DNA from 3 places in the Colwellia sp. MB02u-9 genome. Region 3 is predicted to be linked to each of the others. Evidence: riboswitches for the same ligand, from Rfam matches in the RefSeq annotation. Region 3 holds a riboswitch; each other region holds the start of a gene.
The links. A riboswitch is a leader RNA that binds a small molecule or an ion and turns the genes downstream of it on or off. The one in region 3 is predicted to bind cyclic di-GMP.
Positions count from the first base shown of each region.

Region 1: it holds a riboswitch for cyclic di-GMP, as region 3 does, so the genes downstream of both, H4J65_RS02420 (DUF3718 domain-containing protein) here and H4J65_RS01240 (hypothetical protein) in region 3, are expected to answer to the same signal.
Region 2: it holds a riboswitch for cyclic di-GMP, as region 3 does, so the genes downstream of both, H4J65_RS03420 (molecular chaperone) here and H4J65_RS01240 (hypothetical protein) in region 3, are expected to answer to the same signal.

Region 1 covers NZ_JACGVF010000068.1:31,573-37,448, forward strand. The annotation lists gene H4J65_RS02400 (acetyl/propionyl/methylcrotonyl-CoA carboxylase subunit alpha) at 1-401, shown strand, start outside; gene H4J65_RS02405 (hydroxymethylglutaryl-CoA lyase) at 401-1,318, shown strand; gene H4J65_RS02410 (CoA transferase subunit A) at 1,430-2,137, shown strand; gene H4J65_RS02415 (3-oxoacid CoA-transferase subunit B) at 2,161-2,817, shown strand; cyclic di-GMP riboswitch class I at 3,474-3,566, shown strand; gene H4J65_RS02420 (DUF3718 domain-containing protein) at 3,674-3,991, shown strand; gene H4J65_RS02425 (patatin-like phospholipase family protein) at 4,259-5,410, shown strand; gene H4J65_RS02430 (cation:proton antiporter) at 5,477-5,876, opposite strand, start outside.
Region 2 covers NZ_JACGVF010000069.1:185,544-191,419, forward strand. The annotation lists gene H4J65_RS03410 (hypothetical protein) at 1-350, opposite strand, end outside; gene H4J65_RS03415 (hypothetical protein) at 409-831, opposite strand; gene H4J65_RS03420 (molecular chaperone) at 843-1,559, opposite strand; cyclic di-GMP riboswitch class I at 1,689-1,764, opposite strand; gene H4J65_RS03425 (hypothetical protein) at 2,397-2,657, shown strand; gene H4J65_RS03430 (hypothetical protein) at 2,769-5,876, opposite strand, start outside.
Region 3 covers NZ_JACGVF010000063.1:54,388-60,263, reverse strand. The annotation lists gene H4J65_RS01250 (MFS transporter) at 1-405, shown strand, start outside; gene H4J65_RS01245 (hypothetical protein) at 1,074-2,207, shown strand; gene H4J65_RS01240 (hypothetical protein) at 2,426-3,805, opposite strand; cyclic di-GMP riboswitch class I at 3,870-3,955, opposite strand; gene H4J65_RS01235 (VF530 family DNA-binding protein) at 4,264-4,581, shown strand; gene H4J65_RS01230 (protein disulfide oxidoreductase) at 4,951-5,433, opposite strand.

The DNA of each region.
Region 1 (5,876 bases), on a different contig from region 3:
CCGTTGACTGTCAAGGTCGTATTGAAAACGAGACGTTATACGCCAGTATTGACGGCTACCGCAGTCATGCAACGATTGCAAAAAATGCTAACCAAATTAGCCTGTTCCATCAAAACGGTGTGTTTAATTTTATCCATATATTGCCAGACTGTGGCGATAATAGTGCTGATGATAACCATGGTGGTTTACTTGCGCCCATGAACGGCACCATGGTGTCAGTCTTAATAAAAGCCGGTGATAATGTGATTGCCAATCAACCCTTGATGATTATGGAGGCAATGAAGATGGAGCATACCATTCGCGCGCCAAGTAATGGTGTTGTAGATGCTCTATATTATAAAGATGGTGATATGGTTGACGGTGGTGCTGAATTAATCGCCTTTACCGCAGAGGAAGCATAATGACTGATATTGCTCAATTTTCATTACCGAACTCAGTAAAAATAGTTGAAGTGGGTCCACGTGATGGTCTACAAAATGAAAAGCTACAGATTAGCGCAGAAGATAAAATAGCGTTAATTGAAAAGTTAGCTGACGCCGGTGTCAGCTACATTGAAAGCGGCAGTTTTGTCTCGCCTAAATGGGTGCCACAAATGGCCACTTCTAGTGATGTTTTCAAAGGTATTAAGCGCAAAAGCGGTGTTACGTACGCCGCATTAACGCCAAATATGAAAGGCTTTGAAGCAGCAATGGCGGTGAATGCTAATGAAGTCGCTATTTTTGGCGCAGCATCAGAAGCCTTTAGTCAAAAAAATATTAATTGCTCGATTGATGAAAGTTTGCAACGTTTTGAATCCATTATGCAAGCTGCAAAAGCCGCCAACATTCGTGTGCGTGGCTATGTGTCTTGTGTCGTTGGCTGTCCTTACGATGGTGATATTGCAGCAGAAAAAGTAGCCGAAGTTGCAGAAAAGTTATATAAAATGGGCTGTTACGAAATATCACTTGGCGACACCATTGGTGTTGGTACGCCAGCCAGTGTCCAAAAAATGTTACAGGCTGTTAGTGCTAAAGTCCCCATTGATAAGTTGGCTGTGCACTTTCATGATACCTATGGACAGGCTTTGACCAACATTTACGCAGCGCTTGCTATGGGCGTAAAGGTAGTCGATAGTGCTATTGCAGGTCTTGGTGGTTGCCCATATGCTAAGGGTGCATCAGGCAATGTCGCCACTGAAGACGTGTTATATATGCTCAATGGCTTAGGTATAAAAACTAATATTGATTTTGACAAATTACTGGCTGCAGGATGGTTTATTAGCGACAAATTAGGCAAGGCGCCGTTATCAAAAGTCTCGATAGCCTATCGTGCAAAATAATCTAAAATATAGACTAAAAAGTTAACTAAAAAGTTACCTGGCGTTGATAGTGAGCATTACCTACATCAGCGAATAAAATATAAATTAAACATTAATATTGAGGAGTAAATAATGGCAGGATTTGACAAAGTAGTGTCAAGCTATGAAGAAGCAATGGCCGGTCTTGAAGACAATATGACCGTAATTGCTGGTGGTTTTGGTTTATGTGGTATTCCTGAAAATTTAATACGCGAAATTCAGCGTAAAGGCACTAAAGGCTTAACCCTGGTTTCAAATAACTGCGGTGTAGACGATTTTGGTCTCGGCATTTTACTGCCTGACCGTCAAATAAAAAAAATTATCGCCTCTTACGTAGGTGAAAATGCTGAGTTCGAACGTCAGATGATGAACGGTGAACTCGAAGTTGAATTAACACCACAAGGCACCTTAGCAGAAAAAATGCGTGCTGGCGGTGCTGGTATTCCGGCTTTCTTTACGGCGACAGGCTATGGCACACCAGTAGCCGAAGGCAAAGAGGAACGTGAATTTGACGGGCGGCATTACATTTTAGAACCGGCAATTAAAGGCGATTTCGCTATTGTAAAAGCGTGGAAAGCCGATCGTTATGGCAACTTAGTGTTTAGAAAAACCGCGCGTAACTTCAATCCTATGGCAGCAACCGCAGGCAAAATAACCGTAGTAGAAGTAGAAGAGATTGTGGAGCCAGGCGAACTAGACCCTGATCACATTCATACGCCGGGCATTTATGTTAATCGCTTAATCTTAGGTACATTCGAAAAACGCATTGAACAGCGCACTGTTCGTAGCGACTCAGAATAATCAGTGTTAGTAAGGAGTAATTTATGGCTTTAACAAGAGAACAACTAGCACAGCGGGTAGCACAAGAATTACAAGACGGTTACTACGTTAACTTAGGTATAGGTATTCCAACCTTAGTGGCAAACTATATTCCCGAAGGGATCGAAGTCATGCTGCAGTCTGAAAACGGCTTACTAGGCATGGGACAATTTCCCACCGAAGCAGAAATTGACGCCGATCTGATCAATGCGGGTAAACAAACAGTGACAATGGCAAAAGGCGCATCAATTTTTGATTCAGCAGAATCATTTGCCATGATCAGAGGCGGTCACGTTGATTTAACCGTTTTAGGCGCCTTTGAGGTTGATGTAAATGGTAATATTGCCTCTTACATGATCCCTGGTAAGTTAATTAAAGGTATGGGCGGTGCGATGGATTTAGTCGCCGGTGCAGACAATATTATTGTGACCATGACCCATGCCTCTAAGCATGGTGTGTCTAAGTTGTTAAGTAATTGTACGCTGCCGTTAACCGGTAAAGGCTGTATTAAAAGGGTATTAACTGATTTAGCTTTTATTGAAATAAAAAATGGTAAGTTTTACTTATTAGAGCGTGCACCTGGCGTGTCAGTCGCAGAAATAATATCATTAACTGAAGGTGAACTTGTTGTTGAAGGCGACGTGCCTGAGATGCAATTATAAAGTGATAACCTGCAGTTGATAATTAATAAAAACATATAAAATAAGGGGCTGCGGTCCCTTTTTGTATTCAGTTTGGCGTTATAATTCGCCGAAGTCCCATCATAGTCATCGCTTATATTGATCTATGAAAAATATTAATATTTAATTAGTTATTACGATTTAAGCTAAAAATGCATTTCACCTGTTGCATTAATTAACTGGTCTTCTCTATACGAAGATCAAAAAGCGAAATACAAGACATTTGTTTGATAACTAGTCGCTCTAATTATTAAGTAAGTAACGCAGTAGAGGGGTGTTTTAACTTGGTAAATAATCAGAAAATTAGTGAGATTGCTATTACCGCCATGCTTCTAACTTGCTCCCCTCTCCACAAAATTCACCAGGTTTAGTAACACAACTTCATACTGCCAAACCGCCCCTAAATATCAACCGTCAAGCAAGGTATTAGTTGCACAAAATAGCTACTGTGGATAACGTCTAGAACCTTTGAATTAACGCTCTACATTTCTATAAAAACATCTTCAAAATCAATAACGTTATAGGTAAAGCTTATAAAATCGCCATTTGTAAAATAATTAAGTCAACTAGGTGTTAAATACCAATAAGTTGTAACCCTTGGGTTGCAATTAACTACGACTTTAGTGATAATTACACTAACAAAGAAAAGGCAAAACACGCGAAAACGTGTTACGCAAAACCACCGGTCTAAGGATAGTACTATCTTTATCTATGACAGCGGAGTCACCGTGTTATTAGGTACATCCTGTGGTTTTTTCTTTTATTAACTCTATTTGTATTATAAAAGGTTATTAAAGTGAAAAAATTATTACTAGTTACTACCATTACTGCTTTAACAATGACGTCTATTGTATCACCGCCAAAAGCGCAAGCTGCTGACATTGCACTAAGTATATGTGAGTATGTTGCTGCAGACGACAAAAGACGTATGCGTTCATTCTTAAAGGCGAATAGATTAAGAATTCGTGATATTTTTTCAGATATTAAGTGTAATGGTCAAAACTTGTTAGAATTTGCTGCTACCAGGGGTTCAGTTGAGATAGGCTCTTTGATGATTGGAAAATTACCAAGAGACGTTGTTTCTGAAAATCTACCCCTTATTCAACATGGGTCGCAACCATTAATCGACGCTGCAAACGAACGTGTTGGTGGTTAGTGGTTTATTTTCCTGTAGACGTTTAACTCAAACTGATAACCATTGAATTAAGTACATGAGAAATTTTTTATTTCAATGACTACAAGTTCAATGGCTATCAGTTAAATGTTTTACTAGTCAATAATTCTTGTGTCATTAAAAGGCTAGCATTTGCTGGCCTTTTTTCTATTAACCTGCACTGGCAAACAAATATTATTCATTTCAACTAGCCACCCTATAGAAAACTGATTAAAATCACGCTCGACTTTAATAACATCGGTTTAATTAATGACGAATAAACGTAGCTACATCAACAGTAATAACGCTTTAGTATTAACCGGTGGAGGCGCACGTGCCGCCTATCAGGTCGGTGTTTTGTCTGCGATAGCTAAATTTATGCCACGCAATCATGGTGTGCCTTTTCCAATTATTTGTGGTACGTCAGCAGGTGCTATCAACTCAACCGCATTAGCTTGTTATGCCTCCTGTTTTCAATTGGCGGTCAAGAAGTTGGAGTGGGTCTGGAAAAATCTCGATCCTGAAAGAATTTATCATACCGATCCCCTACGTGTGTTTAGTCACTTAATCGGTGGGGTTTTAGGTAACTTTCAGGCAGATTATGCCAATAAAAGTGCCCGAAGCTTATTAAACAACGCGCCGCTTAGACAACTGCTTGAAACCGTAGTAGATTTTAGCCGAATAGATACCAATATTAGACGCGGTTATCTCTCCGCAGTATCGGTGACAGCATCAAGTTATTCCAGCGGTGACTCGATTAGTTTTTTTCAATCAGAAGCGTCTATTTCGCCTTGGTTTAGAGCAAAGCGACGGGGCGAGCCTACGCAATTAAACAGCCAACATTTAATGGCATCAGCGGCCATTCCGTTAGTTTTTCCGTCAGAAAGAATACAACGCCATCATTTAGGCGATGGTTCAGTTCACCAGTTGTCTCCGTTAAGTCCTGCCATCCACTTAGGAGCAGAAAAAATATTTATTGTTGGTGTCGAGCAACCAAAAGAGCCGCTTCATGCGGTTGAAAATAACCCACATCCACCAACAACAGCGGCAATCGCAAGTCACTTACTTGATTCTGTTTTTTCAGATACCCTGCAAAGTGATATTGAACGCATGGAGAGGGTTAACAACACCTTATCGCTAATTCCAGATGCAAAGAAAAAAAACATTTCCGGTTTAAAAAACATTGAATCCTATCTGCTTAACCCTAGTCATAACTTTAACAATATTGCGGTGAAATATTACGATAAACTGCCTTTGTCGATTCGACTATTATTACGCAGCATGGGGGTTAGCAATGACGCGGAATCTAGCTTAGTCAGCTACTTATTGTTTGAAAAAAACTATTGTAAGGAGTTAATAAACCTCGGCTTTAATGACGCACTTGAGCAAGAAACTAAAATTCGCCAATTTCTTGATATCTAAGCCATGTTAATTAAAAAGCCTTAAACAAGCTTTTTGCTTTAACAACTGATACTACCGTCAAATAAGCTAATGCCCTTCTTGGACAAAACGTTCAGCTCGCTCTACCCGTCTGGGTTTGCCACGCACAATTAAGGTATCTTGTGATTGTAATATCGTGTCAACGTCAGGCTCTTCGCTTTCAATGTTATTGCGACGTAATGCGACCACAATAACACGGCGATCACCTAGTTTTAATGAAGCAATTGAACGGCCATTAGCAAAAGAATCATCGGCTAATATAATCGCATGCGCAAATTCAATACGGTCAATACTATCAGGGCTCATATCAGTATGTTCGCCTTGAAAGAAGCCATGTAAATGATTGTAGTGGTTCTTACGCTCTTTTTGCACACGGCGAACAATGCGAGAAAAAGGCACGCCTGATAATGACAAAACTTGAGACACTAGCATTAAACTGCCTTCTAGG
Region 2 (5,876 bases), on a different contig from region 3:
TTAAAAGTAAGAGCTTGCGATGTAGTTGTATCCACAAAACCTATTGCTGAACCGGTCGTATCACCAGTTAAAAGAGCCAATGCACCATCAGTTGTAACTGTATAACTAAATGTTTCTAGCGCTTCACCCACGACGGTAGCAATAACCGCTTCAGTTGAAATAACTGAGTCAGTGTAAACATCGCCAAAGTCGATTGTTGCTGTATCTACCGTGACAGAAATGGGTGTTACATAATGAGCAACAACATTTAAGGTATCGCTTACTTGCCCATCTAAGGTCGCAGAATCATTCGCAGCCATTGCTGTTGAAGAGATGGCTAGTATTGATGTTGCTAATAATAATTTTTTCATTTTTATCTCACTTGTATTGCTTTGATGATGAATAAACTGCCTTTTTATCAAAGAAAGCCTATTCGGGGATGTCGTTGTAGGCCACCAGTACCGTAATTGTCGCAGACAAATCGCTGCTCATATCACGGGTACTAAGGTCTACATAAAATTCATGGGCTTGGTCAGCCCCGTTTGCTGTTGCTACATAAGTCATGGTATTTGTTGTATAGCCTGTGTTGGCCGTGCGCGACACTTGTAAAACATTACTGTTGTCGTCATTACTTATTTCGACGGTATAGTCATAGCCACTCTCGGCATTCACCGTAAAATCAACCACTACACTGTCTACCTCGCTATCACGGTACACATCGCCAAAATCAATACTTGTAACAGCAAGCCAGAGCGATATTTCTTTAACCGCCTCACCATTGATATAAAAAGACCCTTCTTCAGCGGCCAAGCAGCTTGAAAAAAGTAATAATATTACAGCGAATTTACGCACTTTTAGCGCAGTTAAAGAACAAAGCTAAATGCTTTAGAAAAATCAATTTTGTCATTGGCAAAAACAATTTCTACATAATCAGTATCTGTATTCATCGCTATCGATTGATTGAGCTTAACCAGCTGCTCGCGATAGAAACCTTTTTTAAAGTTTTCTTCTTTAATCAATGCGTTATTTTGGTAAAACTTAACAGCAATATTAAGAGGATAAGAATAATTCCCCTCATTTTTAAGCTCACCTTGTAATTGATAACCTTCATCGGCTTTTACCATCCGTAAATTTTCAAAATCCATAGCACTTTTAAGTTCACCTTTTCTGGCATAGTAGGGGATCCCTATGTTCATCAACATGGTAACTTGACCAGAATTTTTTCTTGGTGGCAGCTCTTTAAATACCAGTAGCGCAACATATTCTCCATCAGCTAAGTCTTTTTTTATTCTGGGCGCTATCCTTACTTGGATCTGACCTTTAGGTGGTATCAATACTATTTTTGGATAAGCGACCAATTGATCGCCCAAGTAATACTTGGCTTTAGCCCATGGCGGTTTTTCAAAGTCGACCCTAACTCGAACAGGCTTGTTGCTCTGATTGACCAGGGTAGTGTCTTGCGTGACCGGTTGGTCCAGATCTACCCCAAAACTTGTTTGGGTGACCGTAAAGGCACTAAAGCTGCTAATGGAATAAGTGCAAAGTAATAGTGCAATAACACCTTGTAAGTAATTTTTCATATGAATCAAATAATTCCTGCTACATTTTTATCTTTAACGAATTTTACAAAATTCAGGCAAAAAAAATGGCCCTCATAAAGAAGACCATAGATAAAAAAATAGCTCAGGAAACAAAAGTGTTTATCCACTCTCGGCAACTGGCTACCATTTTACAGGCCCTTTAGCTTTGCGTCCCTAGATTTCCCTAGGTTTGCGATTTATTTATAGGTTTGCAATTTATTTACTTTCTAAACAGTACAACGAGATTAGATAACCGCCATAAAAAGCGTTTATCTGATAATGACTTATGTTACATCTCTGTACTGATCGATAATTAAGCTTTGCTATATTATTTATTAGGCTTACCGTATCACAAATATGGTGTATGTTAAAACTAGCTACTTATGATGAATATTCAGACAGTTTAAAACTTGTATTGTACAAGCTCAGTTTATAGTGTCGTTATCGAACCGCTAGTGCTTGTAAACTCATAAAGTAGGCAAGAGAAAGGATTAACACAAAAGTGTCACATCAGAAAAATAAGCGCTCATTTTGAACGCATTTTAAACAATAAAAAATGTCAGGCTGGCGAAGTTAATGTTGGAGAAATAGACTAGTGGCGGGGTAATTAAGCTGATTTTTTGTAAAAATATCTGTTACTTAATTCATGGGAAAATTAGGATAAAAAATAATTATAAAATTTATAATTATTTTTTATCCTAATTTTTAATGAGAGGGTGGTGGAGTCTGTAGAACAAGCAGGTTTTCTCTGCCAATTTAGCCAGGTAAAAATGCAAGGCTATTTGTTCTCATCTATTAAATATTTTTCCTATGTATAATGCAAAAATAGAAAGGGTTATGAATGAGTTGGTATTAATAACACCACAGAAAAAAAATAGCAGCCTTGAAATAAACGCATTACTAATTAAAGGGTTACTTAGGGATGGTGATTTTATCAGAAGAGATAATAGCAATCATTTAATGACCTTAGAAGCTTGCATTACCATAATAAAAATACTGGTGGATGAAATTAATTTAAAAGACAAAAGTGATAGCGATATTAATGTTTTTACGGAATTAACAAACGAAGAAAAAGATTTTTTAAGCTCAGTTTTTTAAGCTCAATTTTTTAAACCACAAAAAAAACCGCATAAATGCGGTTTTTTTATTTGTTCATTGCCTATCAACTTATGTGGTCAGTAAAAGCAACCACTATCTTTTAGCTTATAACTAAGGGTGAGAGCGTAACTTTAAGGTTGATGTCTCTGCATCATAAATCAGCACGCGTTGGTAAGCTGGCAATAAGTAACTTTCAGCGCTGCCATCCGCTATAACCTCTGACCAAAGCTCTACTTGAGCCGCGTTATATTTACTATAAGTAATACCTAAGGTTGGATCAAAACGATAGAAATAACTGTTGTTACCGCTATCTGTGGTGCTGTTAAAGGTTTGCACATTAGCATTGCCTTGAAGTCGGCCGTTGTCAGTGTAGATAGTGCCGTCAAAACTTGCCCATTCGCTGGTGCTATTAGCGCTATAAATCGTCTCACCGTTATCACTCATGGCAAAGCTCGATAAGTTAGTAAAGGCTGCATTGATATAGGCTGGCTCATTTATCACTGATATCGTTTCACTGGCATAAGCGTTATAACTTAGTGCAAAGCGTTCAAGTGAGGTGCTTGCTTGCTTGTAGACCATAAATATATCTGCACTATTGGCGTGGGCAATGGTTGAAACGAAATAGGCATTGTTTTGAAGCCAATATTGGCGCGTTAAATTTAGGTCGGCGTACTCCAACGTTTGTGTGATAACAAGGGGTATTCCAGCAATTATTTTTATCATCAGAGGGCGGTATTCTATGGTGATCTTGTCACTATTTATTTGATTAAACTGATGACTGTTTAAGTCAAATTGATAATGATTAATCCGTGTTTTTTCAAGCCCGTCTTCATCTAAATAAGTTTCGCTATTCGATGCTAACAGCATTGAACCGTCAGGGTGGATCACTAAGTTGGTTAAATCGACATCGACTAATGGTGACCTTGTGGTGTTAATTAACGCGCCAGAAATAACATGATAAGTATTAATTTTATTGCCTTGAGCAATATAAACGTAAGGTCGCATCGGATCTAGCACCAGGCCTGAGGTATTGAAGCTAATATTACTGATATCAAGGTCATTGGCATCATTGACGCCTTTATTGAAGGTGACGTTAATGCGGCCTAATAACGCGGTATCAGCGGTAGTCGGTGATAAGGTTATTACCGCACTATGAACACCGTCAGTCGCTATATTGGCGGGTGTGCCCGTGATAGTCAGTGTGTTGTTGGTGCTGTCAGTTGATAAAGATAACCAGCTAACGTCAGTACTGGCTTGCCAAGCGATATTAGTTTCGCTGTTGGTTAAAATATCAAGGGTATGTACGAGTGTTTGCTCGGTGGCTAAACTATTAAAAGCCAGTGACGGGTAGTTACTACTTAACCTTATGGCATCAATAGCCAGATCAACCGTAATCACTTTTGTGGTGCCACTAGCGGGGTCGTATATCGAGATACTGGCGGTCATTAAGCCCCAACCGGTAATTAAACTAGTATCAATATCAATTAATATTCTCTCGCCATTGTCATCACTTTGCGGTGTTAGTATCAGCCAAGGTGCACTGGCCGTTGCTTGCCAATTAGCAGAAATATTTGACAGTGTCAGTGTTTGTTTTGCTATGGCGCTGTTGCCAAAAGTGGTATTAAAGGCGAGTGTTTCAACCGAGCTTGAAATTTGGCTTAAAGTGATAACATCTATGCTGTCAGCACTGCTTGATGTTAAAACTGCACGGTTATCACCATTGGCAATTAACATTTTGGTGGGTTGATTTTCACCTAGCTCAATACTGTTAGCAAGGGTTTGTTGTTCGTTATAAACATCGATTTTAAAACCAACTTCCGAGTCAAATCTCACATAGTGAGGGCGATCATTAGCACTATGCGCAAGCGCTAAATTAGTCATGGCTGCATTGCTATTTAACACGCCATTGTCGATAAAGGTTGTACCATCAAAACTTATCCATTCACTTGTTGGGCTAATCGTGTAAATATTTTTCTCATCAGCGGTAACATAGAAATCGTTAATTTGCTCGTTTTCACCTAATAATTCAGGTCGATAACTGTGGCTTATTTCTGTGGTGATGGGGTTGCGGCCAAAATCATTCACGTTGACATTTAAGCGCTTTATCGACATTAAATCATCGCTAGTGCTTACGTCTAAGGCGAATAGGGTTTGATTTTGTTCAGCAACATTAAAGGCTTGGGTAAAAAAGGCGTTAGGGCCATCGAAGCCAACACGCATTAGGTTTTCGTCGGCAAATTCTAAAATGGTGGTTGCCACAAAATAGCGACCATTAAGGCGAATAAATTTTATCGGTTCGTTGGTAATATCAACATCAGTTAACTCAACAACGCTCATGTCACTGAGGTTGATTTGATATCTATGTATGCTGATTTCACTGGTGTTTTCATCAATGACGGTAGTTTCGAGCGCTTTTGCTAACATCATGCTAGCATCGGGATGAATAATTAGCTGTTCTAGTAAAGTATCTGCTGGCGCTATAACGGTTGTGGATAATAATTCATTAGTATAAAGGTGATAGCTGCGTAGTTCATTGTTGGTGGCAACATAATACTGTGGCAGTAAAGGATTAGTTACTACACCATCAGCGTTAGCGACAATATTGAGTGAGTTATTTTCACTGAGTAAGTCAGATTTATAAAAACTCACTTGAATAGTTTCTGCCGTCGCTGTGGTTTGTTCATTGCCACTTAGGGTGATCTCGGCGATCGTGGTTGCGTTATTCGCTAAGGCTGTGCTGTCGGCAACCAGTGTTAATTCATTAGTGTCGGCGTTAGGCGTTAGGGTTAACCACGCCGCTTCGGTTGTTGCTTGCCAGCCCCAAGGCAAAATACTATTTGAATTAATGTTAAGCGTAGTTTGGTTGTTACTAATATTAGCGGTTTTTGCTAGGGCAACGGTTGCTCTGTCTGCAAATAAATGAATATTGTCTAAGCTCAATTCAACAGGATACTCTGTTGTGCCTAGCGGGCTGGTGATATCTATGGTCGCAGGATAAAAGCCTGCGGTACTAAAGTGACTAACATCAGGGGTGGCGGTAATGGTTGTTACACCATCAATAAAACTTTTTTCAAGGCTGAGCCAAGGCACTGAACTGGCTAAGGTTAAATTATCTGCGCTTGAGCTCAGTGCAATGTTTTTCGAGGCAATGGCGTCAACACCGTAAGTATCATCGTAGGTAAGGGCCTGCCAAATCAGTAATGAAACATTAATATCGGC
Region 3 (5,876 bases):
ATGGGGCCAATTAAAGCGCTAAGCATTATTTTTACAGGCCTTGCTACTGTGCTACTGGTGTTCAACTTCACTGCGGTGAATCCCATTGCAGCGGTAGCCACTATTTTAGTTTGGGGCGCATTTGCCTTCGGTAATGTCCCTGGCCTACAAGTTTACGTCGTAAAGCTGGCTGAAAAACATACACCTGATGCAGTTGATGTTGCATCTGGTCTTAACATTGCCGCATTTAACGTGGGTATTGCACTGGGTGCGTGGGGAGGCGGTTTAATCGTCGAACAAGCAGGACTAATGAACACACCTTGGATTGGCGCGATTGTGGTGTTATTTGCGCTGGTGTTAACACGCTTTAGCGGCGCATTAGACAAGAAAGCGCAGAAGAAGGCATTGATGACGCGAACTGCTTAATTCTTAATAGAGTCTAACCACATCATCATTAGAAGCGATATTTATAAAAATACCGCTTCTTTTTTTTCGCATTTTTTATACTTTAATGGATAGATAGATAGTAATGGCAACTGTTTTTATTACCGGTGCAAACCGTGGATTAAGTCTTGAATTCGTAAAGCAATATGCATAGCGAGTGCCACCCTAAGGGGTAGACACAGAGATGTGTCTAATGAACATCCATTGGTGGTCCAAAAGATACTCAGTCACCTGAAGGCAAAAAATGTCGAAGTCGTTGAATTATTAGCCTTGAATTATTGGCCTCATATAGCCCCCACAAAGTAGAGCGCCGCCTCAGATAAGACTGTTTGAATCAAAACCGTTCATCATAAACAATATTCAGCGCTGGTTTTAACAACAGCAGAAAGTGCTTGTTTTGAATGCTGAATTATATGAAAACCGTTGAGTAATCGACGATAAACAGCCAACCTTCACTCCCTTAAGAATATAAAATAGATGTCAAGATGGAAAATATGAGGCATGATGTATTTTGATTTTATGAAAAATAATGTCTTATTTTACCTATACACAATCCTGCCCACGCCCACCAAAAGCACTATTTACATTGGACTTGATTAGGGGTTTTTTTCTTCACCTATCAACACGATGAAAAATGTGGAGTTTACTAAATGTCTGATATGCGTACCTGTGAACGTTGTTCTGATTCATATTTTTATAATTATTATAGCGACAACTCTGGCATGCTTTGGAAGTACTGCCATAGTTGTCGCCGCAGCCTTTTGGATCAGGAAGACCGACAAAATCAATCTAGGTTGAATGCGCAATTCAGGTACGCATATGGCTGGGGCTACAATATAGATTTTGAGGTCGCTACATACCGCTATGTCCTGAATGAAGATGGTAGCCTGACATATAGCTGCAAGCCAGATTATGGCTATGATTCTCGAATACGGGACCTTATCATTCAAGGCTTTTTAGCTAGGTTGAAAGACGTAGGGATTATCGGCGCAACAAGCCAATATATGCTTGATATGGCCTATAATGCCGGTGCGGATGGGAACTGTCATGATAGTTTCAGTATTCGACATGAAACCAAAGAATTTGTTTTCTTCTTTACCGCCTACCCAAAAGTACACTTCGTCTTTAACGATGCTGGAGACGTTATTTCTATGATTTATCCGCCATTTCAAGATGCAGATATGAAAGCAGCATATGGCAGAGGATGCGCGGACTATATCAAATTAAATGCAGAAAAATGCCATGCACTTGCTGAGCAGCATCAAAAAGAGGCTCTTTTAGCTAAGACGGCTGAAAAAATACGTGAGCAATATTGGGTTCATGAAGATGCTATAAAGTATTTTACTCGATTAAAATATGTCATTTACGTGCCTTGGACCGCCATTTACTTCATGGCGTTAGCAGGGGTGGTATCCACCTTATCATATGACGTTTCACAGGGCTGGTGGCCTGAAGCATGGCGAGCAATTCAAAAGATATTTTTCTTCATCATTACTTATTTCGCAATGACTATGCCTTCAAATATCATTAACAGCTGGATTAAAGACGCAAACAATGACCTGACCTTAAAAAAACAAGAAGCGCTACTGGCTATTAATGCGGAAGGTAAATATGTGGATTTTGACCATCTTGACGAACTATTCCCAATGCCATTGGACGAAGAGATTAATGCAAAAAAAGAAAATAAAACACTCGTTTTGGTACGTGATATCGCTATCGTATTTGCCGGACTAGAAATTGCAGTTTATATTTACGATGAGTATGTTTCTCCGTTTGTTTTTTAGTCGCTGCTTAAATAATATTTATAAAAATGGCAATTCAACCACTATTAATGGCTAAGTGTTAAAGGTGAGGTTAAGCGCATGATGGATAATTCGTTTTATTTACGCTGATAAAATAACTAAGAATAATCAACAGTCGATTTTTATCTACTTTTAGCACATGGTGGATTTAAAAGTAATGAGCGGTAAATTTACCGACCATTACTTTAACATAAGGTGAATTATTCTTGTCCGGTATACCAATACTTAACAATATCCTCTGCCGGTTTACCGCGGATAGATTGAGAGGTGTTAGGGAAACCTTCAAAATTGGGAGTTAACGTGGGTGAAAGCCAATAACCGGTGTGAATGTCGACGCTGTTAATCATAAAGGTATCTTGCTCTTCGATTGCTTGCATAATGCCTTCTATGCCGACTGATTGCACAGAAAAGTCAGTGACAAAACTTTCTTGAATACAACTGACTTCAGTCCCGTCTTCTAAACTTCCTGGGGTGCAGAAACCATCTTCTTTCCAGCCATTGAGAAAAAAGTCTTCACGACTTTGCACTTGAATAATAAGTGTTATCGGTAATTCTATATTTGACGTACCGTGCCAGCATGGTTGGTTAATATCACCACAATATATTTGCATATGCTGATTGGTCAGTGACTCAAAGGTTTTCTGCTTGATCAGTTCCGTTGTTAGCTTAGCATCTTCTTCGGCGTTAAATTGATTTCCGCAGCACTGTAACGCATTGATTAAAATACTATCTACTCTGGAAAATATTCGTTGATCATTAATTACAGTCCCTATTTGCCCCCAAGTAATCTCACCGTCAAAATTGGCTCTGATATCATCGATAATTTCGGCAAACCGCTCAATATAATATTCTTTTAATTCGTCGGTATGCAAGGTGACCCACATCGCGTTCCAGTCAGCAGAAATACCTTTTATAGCTATTTTTTGGGCATGTTTTGCCTGAATAATCATATTGTTTTGATGGGCATCTAATATGATTTTAAGCTTGTCCAACGTGAGTTTCTCACCTTGCTCAACAATAATATCGCCATCGACATTGTTTTGAGTAAACTGCCAAGAAAAATAAATATCAATGTCGAGCAAACGCGCTTGCTCAACAATATATTCTACATATTTTTTAGGCGTATGATAATTAGCTTCGGCGACTATCCATGGTTCTTGGCTATCGTTCCACTGACCATAATTGTAAACCCAAACCCTTTGTGCACCAGAAGCATTCATTGCTTGTAATGCTTCAAGATACATTAATTTTACATATTCATCTCTGGAACAATTATCGCGTTGAGACTGGGATAGGCCATCATAAATCCAACTAGGGGAGTAGTCTTTAAAACTAATACCTCTGACTATATGGCTAGAAAGTTTACCTCTGGGGGAGGGGGTTTCAAATTTACCCTTATATAATTCAGGGTAGTCAGCAGAATGAGGATTGACGCATGAAGCCGTTACAGGTGACGTGGCTACAGGAGGCGTTGTTACTGGTGGTGGATTTGAGACGGTATCGCTACTATCACCTCCGCCACAGGCACTTAGGAGAAAAATAACAACGAATTGAATAAAATACTTGTTTGAGAAAAACATCCACAACCTCTAATAAATGATGTAATTAATAAATCACAGTAAAGGTTGTAAAAATATCCATATAAATTGCAACCCCACGACCCTATGCAATGCACTTAGGCTGGTAGCTTTGCGTCTATTAATTTTCATTAATAGTTGCCAGTTATTTCACGAGTCTACTGTAAGGTAAGATAAAATCAAGGTGATTTATACTCGTCATTAAAAGTAGTAGCTCTAGCGATTATAGAAATAAAAATTATGGAATAGATTGTTATCAAGGGTTCAATTTCACAGGAGAGGTTGAGCGGATGATCGATGATGTTGATATGTTAGTAGTCGTTAAAATGACAACGAAGCAATAAATGCCGTCAAAATAAACCATAGATAGGCATTCCGTATAGCTTTACCTGAGTTAAACGTATAAGTCTGTCAATATTTAGGAAACTTGTTACAATGCTATTTTTGATTTTAGGTGGTCTATGAATAACAGTAATGAGCCTCTACACGGCGTTAAACTTGAACAGATTCTAACCGAGTTGGAGAAGGAAGTTGGTTGGGATAAGATGGGTGAGTTACTTAATATTCGTTGTTTCACTAATAAACCACGTCTTAAATCAAGTTTAAAATTTCTTCGTACAACCCCTTGGGCGCGCAGTAGAGTTGAAATTTTATACCTAAAAACATTTTGTAGTAAGCATAAAGCAACGGGGAAAGTAATCAGGGGGATACTCTCTCAGAAAACAGCCGTATCAGAAACGACTTCCACCAAGCCCGCCCCCTTTGTTTGGCCAACATAGGACAATTAATAGACGTGATTTAAAGGATTCGACTATCACTGTTTACAGCGCTAATAAGCAAAGCAGTAACGAGATAATCTACCTTTATTTTGTCAGCGCGACTAAAGAGGTCCTATTCAGTATGTTGTTTTTGCGACAGTCCCGAAATTTCAGGGATTGTCTGCCATCGCCAATAAGCCTGCGGGATCAGGTCTTTGATGTATGACCATCGATATTTCCCTTAGCGTTTAACGTTTATGACTGACAAATTATCAGATTAGGATAAAAGTATATATCCTAATCTCGCATAAAAAACAAAGCATTAGAAAATTTATCGCTACGTTATCCCTACATTATAGCTGCTACCTTCCGCTTAACGCCCTGAGATCTTTAAAAAGCAATGCGCCACCATAAACCAAATAAACTCACATAACCTGTTGTGAAGTGAACGAGTTCACCTTGGTCAATCACCATTACTAATGGCGTAACTTGCACACCTAACGAGTTAGCTATGCGATTATTATCGTCGTTAATGACATTAAATTGATAACTTTCTATTTCCATATATTTTTGTAGTGTCTCATTATTACCAGATTGCATGGCAATACTGTAAACAGGGTAATGCTGTGAAATAGTATCTATAGAAGGGCTAACAAAGGAACAAACTGGACACCAAGTCCCCCAAAAGTACACCAAGATGGGTTGTTCAAAACTTAGCTCCTTTAAATTAATGGTTTTATTATAGATTGTCTTTCCTTGTAGATCGGGCAGTGATTGTCGATCAATCCCCCAAGTTCGCCACGTATCTACAGCAAAACTCGTGATGAGAAAAACGATGACAATAAAAGAGATTTGTTTTAACCACGACTTCATTTATTGCCTCTCCTACAAGACTATTTTTTTAATTATTTTCACTTTTCGTTGAGAATAGTTTCCATTAAGACTAACTATTCTAATGTTTTCAATGCGAACTGAAAAGTCGTTAGCAATAAATAATTCTTAAGGCCAAATGGCAATTACTTGGAAGATTTGCTTTAACGGTACTTACGCCACAAAATTGACCTAATTTAGGTACAAAGCCATCATAATAAATAGTCTGCTTCGCCGCTACAGCTGTCATTGAAGGATCCTCTTATTTGTGACAACTCAGTTCAGTAGTAAGGAAATCCTAAATGATTCAATTTGAATTTTTTAAGTGGGATGTTAGTTTTACACAGTTAGTGCTAAAAAATAAAAACGACTTGAAACCTTGATATATGAAACAAAACCTTACAGTCTTTGCAGTTGTGTTGTTAGATTATAGAAAATTAAGTTAA